4 regions of the Neptuniibacter halophilus genome follow, and region 1 is predicted to be linked to each of the others. Evidence: predicted binding sites of a transcription regulator. Region 1 holds the regulator's gene; each other region holds the start of a gene.
The links. The regulator sigma-54, encoded in region 1, starts transcription at its own class of promoters, with help from an activator protein. The targets are predictions, from matches to a motif close to TGGCACNNNNNTTGCTNT.
Positions count from the first base shown of each region.

Region 2: the regulator sigma-54 is predicted to act here: its motif matches at 1,076-1,093, upstream of QUD59_RS10320 (flagellar basal body rod protein FlgF).
Region 3: the regulator sigma-54 is predicted to act here: its motif matches at 955-972, upstream of glnA (glutamate--ammonia ligase).
Region 4: the regulator sigma-54 is predicted to act here: its motif matches at 1,347-1,364, upstream of peaA (quinohemoprotein amine dehydrogenase subunit alpha).

Region 1 is NZ_AP027292.1:2,606,189-2,608,393, forward strand. It holds gene ptsN (PTS IIA-like nitrogen regulatory protein PtsN) at 1-37, opposite strand, end outside; gene hpf (ribosome hibernation-promoting factor, HPF/YfiA family) at 57-347, opposite strand; gene QUD59_RS12110 (RNA polymerase factor sigma-54) at 404-1,906, opposite strand; gene lptB (LPS export ABC transporter ATP-binding protein) at 1,953-2,205, opposite strand, start outside.
Region 2 is NZ_AP027292.1:2,227,194-2,229,398, reverse strand. It holds gene flgG (flagellar basal-body rod protein FlgG) at 1-239, opposite strand, end outside; gene QUD59_RS10320 (flagellar basal body rod protein FlgF) at 261-1,004, opposite strand; gene QUD59_RS10315 (flagellar hook-basal body complex protein) at 1,146-2,205, opposite strand, start outside.
Region 3 is NZ_AP027292.1:2,389,675-2,391,879, reverse strand. It holds gene glnA (glutamate--ammonia ligase) at 1-876, opposite strand, end outside; gene typA (translational GTPase TypA) at 1,321-2,205, shown strand, end outside.
Region 4 is NZ_AP027292.1:1,559,859-1,562,063, forward strand. It holds gene peaA (quinohemoprotein amine dehydrogenase subunit alpha) at 1-1,278, opposite strand, end outside; gene QUD59_RS07240 (aldehyde dehydrogenase family protein) at 1,775-2,205, shown strand, end outside.

The sequences.
Region 1 (2,205 bases):
GGGTGCTTGAGGGGGTCAGGAGTTCATTGACCTGCATAGTGTGTTAAAGCGTGGGCCTATTTGTGGGTTTTCATTTTTTCTTTATGCTTGATCACCTGACGGTCGAGCTTATCAGTCAGGCCGTCGATCGCCGCATACATATCTTCGTGCTCGTGAGTGGCAAACAGCTGTGCGCCGGAGACGTGCATCTCAGCTTCAGCTTTCTGACGCTGCTTTTCTACGCTGAGAGTTACCTGAACGTTGGTGATGTTGTCAAAATGGCGTTCGATCTTCTGCAGCTTTTCAAGCACATAGTTCTGCATGGAATCGGTCAGTTCAACATGGTGTCCGGTGATATTGATCTGCATAGGTCTCTCCTACTGAATGCTGACGAGACTTAGTCAGCGTGCATGTGTTGTTATTATTAAACCAGACGCTTTCGCTCATTAGAAGGTGGTATGCCCATCGCTTCTCGATATTTTGCGATCGTACGTCTGGCGACTTTAAAGCCCTGTTCATCCAGGAACTGGGCGATCTTGTTATCACTCAACGGCTTGGCGGCATTTTCAGAGGCCACCATTTTCTTAATCAGCGCACGGATGGCGGTCGAAGAGGCCGCTCCACCGGTGGCTGTACTGATATGGCTGGAGAAGAAGTACTTCAGCTCAAAGATACCCCGGGGGGTGTGCATAAATTTCTGCGTGGTAACGCGGGAGATGGTGGATTCATGCATCTCGACCGCTTCGGCAATATCGTGCAACACCATGGGTTTCATACCCTCTTCACCGTGATCCAGAAAGCCGGACTGACGTCGGACAATCTCATTGGAAACCTTGAGCAGGGTTTCATTCCGGCTCTGCAGGCTTTTGATGAACCAGCGGGCTTCCTGCAAGTGATTTTTCAGATAGGTGTTGTCGGAGCTGTTATCTGCGCGTTTTACCAGACCGGCGTAACCGGCGTTGATCCGCAGTTTAGGAGATACTTCCGGATTCAGGTTGACTGTCCAGACGCCCCGTTCCTTAGTGACGATAACATCAGGAATGACATATTCTGCAGTGCTCTGGCTGATACTGGCGCCGGGTTTCGGATTCAGCCCCTGAATCAGTTGAATAACCTGCTGCAACTGGGGTTCACGCAAACGGGTTTTGCGCATCAACTGGCGGTAGTCGTGGGTGCCCAGCAGTTTGATATATTGCTGGGCGACTTTGATCGCTTCATTGCGCCACGGGGTTTCAGCCGGTAGCTGGCTCAGTTGAATGCTGAGGCATTCGCTGAGATCGCGACAGGCAACACCGGCGGGATCGAATTGCTGGATACGGTGCAGTACCGCTTCCACTTCATCCAGTTCCAGCTCGGCGAACTGCTCATCCTCTTCGGTCTGGAAGTGTTCGAGAATCTCTTCAAGACTGATGGTCAGGTAACCGTCGGGATCGATGCCATCGATGATGCTGGTGGCGATCAGACGATCCATGTCACTCATGGGCGTGAGGTTGAGCTGCCAGTGCAGATGATCCTGCAGGGTCTCTTCGGCGGTGTCATTGGATTCGAAACTGTCGAGATCCTCTTTGCTCAGGCTGGGCGTGGAGGACTGGAAGGTGTCTTCCCAACTGCTGTCTGTAGAGAGTTCATCCGGGATGCTCTCGTTCCAGTTATCTTCGGCAGCCGGACTGTCGTCATAGTCATTATCGCTGTTACTGCTTTCCCCGGCACTGATCTCAGTGGTCTCAGTCTGGTTGTCGGATTCGTTGTTGCTTGTATCCTGTCCATGATCTTCATCGGATACATCCAGCATGGGGTTGCTTTCAAGCGCTTCCTGAATCTCCTGCTGAAGGTCCAGCGTGGATAGCTGCAACAGACGGATTGCCTGCTGAAGCTGAGGGGTCATGGTGAGCTGTTGCCCAATTTTTAGATGGAGCGCTTGTTTCATAATACGACGGTCTTAACTCCTGATAGCCAGATAGATTATGGCCGGGTTACAGGGAAAACTGTTCGCCAAGATAGGCGTTCTTAACAGCCTGATTGGCCAAAATCTCGTTCGGCTTGCCTGTGGCAAGTATAGTGCCTTCACTGACGATATAGGCTCTTTCGCAAATATCCAAGGTCTCGCGCACATTATGATCGGTAATCAGAATGCCGATGCCACGGGATTGCAGGTGGCGAATGGTCTGCTTGATGTCGTTAACCGAAATCGGGTCGACCCCGGCAAACGGCTCATCCAGCAAAATA
Region 2 (2,205 bases), 380 kb from region 1:
AACTTCTGTGAGCCTACGGTCCGAACACCCAGACCCACCTGAAGGCCAGAGGGTAACTGCGCTTCTTCAGCACTCTGCGCGCCCGGCTGGCGGCGAACCTGATACATCAGATCTTCGAACACCAGCTTGTCACGCTTAAAGCCGACCGTAGAGACGTTGGCCAGGTTGTTTGAAATCACCTTCAGGTTAGTGTCCTGAGCGGTCATTCCTGTTTTTGCTACATTCAGTGCACCGTGCATCTATCTTTCCTCAGGCGATTCTTAACTCATTTTCAGGATGGAAGCTGCCGATTCAGAATTTTCTTCGGCGGTTTTCATCATTTTGATCTGCATCTCAAACTGGCGGGATGAACTGATAATGCCTGTCAGTTCACTCACCGCATTCACATTACTTGCTTCGAGATAGCCAGAACGGATTCTTACATTCGGGTCAGGCTGTTCCGGGTTGGGGTTACCCGTGGTCATCAAACCATCCGGCCCCTTAAACATTGTTTTCGGATCGGGATTCACCAGTTTAATCTGATCAGCCACCAGCAACTCCGCAGCATTTTCACCCAGCGGTCTCACGGTAATGGTTCCATCTGTGGCGATCTCAACGCTGTCAAAGGGCGGCAAAATAACCGGAATGCCGCCATTGCCCATCACCGGCAAACCACTGCCTGTTACCAACTGATTGGCGGCATTAATCTGCAGTGAACCGGCACGGGTATAGCCTTCAGTTCCATCCGGACGGATCACCGCAAACCAGCCCTCTCCGGCCACAGCCACATCCAGCTGGCGCTCGGTTTCTATCAGGGTACCGCTGGTCACGTCGGTGGCCGGACGCTCCGTCTGGGCATAAACCCGTGAAGCATGACCCTCGCCAAACACTTGCATGGCGCGGGCTTGAGCCAGATCAGCTTTGAACCCCGTGGTATTGGCATTTGCAAGGTTGTTGGCATGAGCCTGCTGCGCCAGCATATTTTCCCGCGCCCCGGTCATTGCTAAAAACAGAACCTTATCCATCTATCACTTCCCGTTCCGGCGGCATTGCCGCTTTGATTGCCGTCATTTAATAACGTTGTCTGATAACAGATAAAGCAAACCTTGTGCCAATAAAAAAGGGCCGCGGTTAGCGGCCCTTTCAAAAGCTGACTGAAAATCTGTTTAGATCTGCAGTATCGCCTGTGTCACTGTGTTCTGGGTCTCGATGGTTTTCGAGTTTGCCTGGAAGTTACGCTGCGCTTCAATCAACGCTACCAGCTCGGCTGACAGATCCACGTTGGACTGCTCCAGCGCTGCAGATCGCAGGGTACCGTTCAGACCGGTTCCCGGCGGGTTCACAATCGCATCACCTGAGGTCAGCGTTGAAATCCACTCCGTATCACCCGCAGGCTGCAGACCCGACTGGTTTTCGAAGGTGGCAATCGCAACCACACCCAGATCCTGGTTCTGGCCGTTAGAGAAGCTGGCAACCATTTCACCGGTTTCACTAAAGCTCACACCGATCAGGTCACCCTTGGTATAACCGTCCTGAGCAGAGGATTTAACAATCGATTCAGATGCAAACTGCGTGGTGTTGGTCACATCCAGCTCAATCACCGTCGTGGAATCCGCAGGGTCGGCACCGGTAATCGTAATGGTCGGCACTACCGCACTGGCAGAAAAGGTTTCCCCATTAATACCGTTCAGCAAACCATTGGATGGGTTAAAGTTGATCAGAATCGGGCCCGGCTCAGTACCTGTACCTATTTCGCCCGGATCCAGCGCTTTACCAATATCAAGCTGCTCAGTGCCATTGAGGTAGGCATACATCCGGTAAACCCCCATAAAGGAGTTATCACCCTGCTTAATTGTTGGCTGAGTACCATCCCAGATAGGATTGGTTGCACCGCCACCGACGTTGGCATCGACAAGGATACCCGGATTTACATCACCAGCTTCTGCTTTGTAGGTAACCACTACCTCGTTAGAAGCATTATCATAGATAACCGATTCTACATCCGGGTTGGCATCCAGAATATTAGCTTCAACTGCTGTAATCGCCTGACCCACGGCATCCTGTGTCATGCCCGCCGCCAGACTGATGGTGATACCACCCACTTCGATCACGGTATTTTCCTGAAGCGAATCCACCCCACCAAAGGCAGTAGCAGCATCAAATGCAAAGGTATGGGTCTCATTCGCCGCTATTTCATCCACTTCGAGCGCAGTCAGGCCTGATGAT
Region 3 (2,205 bases), 220 kb from region 1:
TTCAGACATGCCTGCGTAAGCATCGCCGGAGAACAGGTTAACGCCGTCTTTAGACAGAGACATGTGAACGTGCATACCGGAACCGTTATCACCTACCAGCGGCTTAGGCATGAAAGTAGCGGTTTTGCCGTAAGCGTGAGCAACGTTGTGTACGCAGTATTTCAGAACCTGAACTTCGTCTGCTTTTGCAGTCAGGGTGTTAGGACCAACACCGATTTCACACTGACCTGCAGTGGCTACTTCGTGGTGGTGTACTTCTACAACCAGATCCATTGCTTCCATTGCGTCACACATTGCGCCACGCAGGTCGTGCAGGGAATCGATTGGTGGTACAGGGAAGTAACCGCCTTTCACGCGTGGACGGTGACCAGTGTTACCGCCTTCAATTTTGTGGCTGGAAGCCCAGGAAGCTTCTTCAGAGGCGATGGTGTAACCACAACCACTGATATCAGCGTGCCACTGAACTTCGTCAAATACGAAGAACTCAGGCTCAGGACCGAACATAGCAGTATCAGCAATGCCAGTAGACTTCAGGTACTCTTCAGCACGCTTGGCAACAGAACGTGGATCACGCTCATAACCCTGACCGGTAGCTGGCTCAACGATGTCACAACGAACGATAACGGTTGTTGCTTCAGCGAATGGGTCCAGCAGAGTAGCACTGTCGTCAGGCATCAGAATCATGTCAGACTCGTTGATACCTTTCCAACCAGCGATAGAAGAACCATCGAACATTTTGCCTTCTTCAAAGAAGTCATCGCCCATGTCAGAAACAGGGATCGTTACGTGCTGCTCTTTACCGTGAGAATCGGTGAAACGCAGGTCAACCCATTTAGCGTTGCTTTCTTTGATCAGATTCAGAGTCTTCTCTGACATTTGCTTTCTCCACTTTGTAATTACCAGGCTGTGTCATGCACAACCCTGAGAAATCGAAATTATTTGTCGGTGATATGGATAGCAACTACCATGCCAGATAACCTTTTACGCTAAAGCCCTGAAAAAACAGGCCCTGCAGATTAATCCTAATCACCAGAATGCACCAAAACAGAACATGACTCTTTAGAGTGCACCACAACAGTGCATAGAAGAGCTTTTCAGGTCTACTACCGCCATCGCGCTAAACATAATACTCCATGATTTCGCCAAACGCCTACCGCAATGCAGCGTTTTCGACTTAAGACGTAGCCAGATCAAGATGCATGTCGTTCGCAGACAAATCAGCACCAGGCCAATCCGCAAATTGCTTAAGAAATATGCAGTAATTTCCCACCAAACACGTATAATTCCGCATTCGCAAAAATATCTCACAGGTATACACACGTGATCGAAAAGCTAAGAAATATCGCTATCATCGCGCACGTTGACCACGGTAAAACCACTCTGGTCGACAAGCTTCTGCAGCAGTCCGGTACTCTGGGCCGTCGTGATGAAGGCACTGAGCGCATCATGGACTCCAATGATCAGGAGAAAGAGCGCGGCATTACTATTCTCGCTAAAAACACCGCTATCCGCTGGAATGACTACCGTATCAACATCGTAGACACTCCGGGACACGCTGACTTTGGTGGCGAGGTTGAGCGCGTACTGTCCATGGTCGACTGTGTATGCCTGCTGGTTGACGCCGTGGACGGCCCGATGCCGCAAACCCGCTTCGTAACCCAGAAAGCCTTCGACCAGGGCCTGCGCCCAATCGTGGTAATCAACAAGATCGACCGTCCGGGTGCCCGCCCTGACTGGGTAATCGATCAGGTATTTGATCTGTTCGACAGCCTCGGCGCGACCGATGAACAGTTGGATTTCCCGATCGTTTACGCATCTGCACTGAACGGTATCGCCGGACTGGATCCGGAAGAGATGTCAGAAGACATGACGCCCCTTTTTGAGGCAATAGTAGAACATGTTGAGGCACCGCAGGTTGATCTGGACGGTCCTTTCCAGATGCAGATCTCCGCACTGGATTACAACAGCTACGTGGGTGTAATCGGTGTTGGCCGGGTAACTCGCGGCAGCGTTGCAACCAACACTCAGGTTAAAGTGATTGACCGTGAAGGTGCTGTCCGTAATGGCCGTGTACTGAAAATCATGGGCTACCACGGTCTGGAACGAATTGATGTAGACAGCGCTACCGCTGGCGACATTATCTGTATTACCGGTATCGATGAACTGAACATCTCCGATACCCTGTGTGATCCGGAAAAAGTTGAA
Region 4 (2,205 bases), 1.0 Mb from region 1:
GGCCTGGAAGTAAGCGTTGTACTTCGGCGTTGAACCACCATTACCACCGACACGGCCTACACTGAAGTCCGGTACAACCTTAACGCTGCCGATCTGATCAAAGACATTGATCGCGGCACCGTTAGCCTTACCTGCTTTCACCTGACGGCTACCCAACTGAGCATCGTCACTGGCCTGAACCTGAACCACCAGCTTGTTGGTGTCACGGTACAGCACCTGGTTGACTTTCAGCCCTTTACCCAGAGCAACCTCTTTGCCCAGACCGGTACCGACCAGCGTCAGAACCTGCGTCGAACCGGCACGGATATACTCAGGCTGAACCGCCAGCAACCTGGCGCCACTGCCTTCACGCACTGCAGTGAAGTCCATACCTTTCTCATCATGGACCGCTTCAAACATACGCCCGGTCAGTTCATTGCCGTCTTTGGAAGCCGCAAAGACCTGACGCATCTTCACGCCATCGATTTCAAGATTCGCACGCCACTCATAACCGGTATAAACAATCGCGCTACCTTTACCGGTAAAGGCGCTGCCATCGGCATATTCACCCTTAACGCTGACCTTGTAGAGATCGTTCTTACCACCGGAAATGGTCATCACACCGCGCAGATCGCCTTTACCCGGCATCGTCGCACTGAAGCTCCAGTTACCATCCATCGGTACTTTCTTCGCTTTCTGCCAGTTCTCCCAGGCTTTAGATTCCAGCCCCAGATCCTTACCCAACTGCGGCACGGTCTGATTCAGTGCAATCTCCATCCAGTCACGGTCACGTGCCAGCGCCTGATACTCAAGCGTTGGCCACTGACCCAGATGGAAGTGCACCAGATGCTCCCATTCCGACTGCGGGCGACGCTGCAACATCACGCGGGCACCGGAGTGACAGCGGGCACACATCTCCGTGAACTCCTGAGAATCGAAGGATTCCATGGTATTAAGACGGCGCTCCATAGCGTAGCGGGCGCCTTCGGTTTCTTCCGGAGCCAGACCCTGACGGTCAGCGAAGTACTTCACCAGCGTACGGCGCTCTTCATCGGTAATCTGCAGATTGTGCATCAACTGCATACGCGCGATGCTCATCAGCCACCCTTCCGGTGTTTTACGCTGATGGCTCATACGGCTGAACTGGGCGGGTTCTGCCTGCTCCTGCGTGTGACAGGCCAGACATTTATTCTTGATGATGGATTCGGCGTCGGCTGCCTGCACTGACGATGCCGGTAACATCGCCCCCGCCAGCATCACGCCCCCCATCCAGGTGGATAGTTTCGTATTCTTCTTCAAGGCCAGACTCCTTTTTATGTTTATTCTGCGGTGGTACGACCACCCAATAGTGCTAACCTGACATCCTTAACGCACACCCCGTGCCAAAACCAACAACCCCTTATATTTCAATCAGATAACAAAATAAGGGGTTTCACTTATCAGTAAAACACTGTTTTATTCCGCAACACTGCTGTTCAGTTCTGCAACACTTCCGCCATGATCAGCGCCAATACGGGCTGCGCGGCTGTCTCAGCGAATGACTTATTTTTTGACACCCTGTCTCAGTCTGAAACAGTCAAATACACCCTTCGCCTCCCCCAGCCTATAAGAAACTCATTTGTTTTCATGTAGTTATATAGAACTAATTCTGTCTGGCACAGCCTTTGCGATAGCTCTGGCAGCAAACGCAAGAACCCTGCTGGTGAAGCGGTGTCAGCCAACCTGAATTCGGCAACATCTTCTCGCAGTAAGGGTTTGCCTTTATAAGATCGACATAACAATAAAAGGTCACTTTATGAATTCAGCTACATTCACCCCCTCACCTGAAGCCACCGCTTTTATTCAACGTGAACACCGCTTTCTGGTAGGCGACCAGTGGCTCAGTGCAGCCGACGGGCGCACCATCGACGTCGTCAATCCATCCGATGGCGAGGTGATCACCCGGGTACCGGCTGCCGGTAAAGCAGAGATGGATCTGGCCGTACAAACCGCCCGACAGACCTTTGACGACTCCGCCTGGAGTCGGATCAAGCCGGTTGATCGACAAAAACTACTCTGGGACTTCGCTGATCTGATCGAGAAAAATGCAGGCCTGCTGGCTGAGATCGAAGCGATGGATAACGGTAAAAGCGTCGTCATCGCTGAGCATGTGGATATCCGGCTGGCAGTCGACTTCCTCCGCTATATGGCTGGCTTCGCAACCAAAATCGAAGGCCGCAGCGTAGA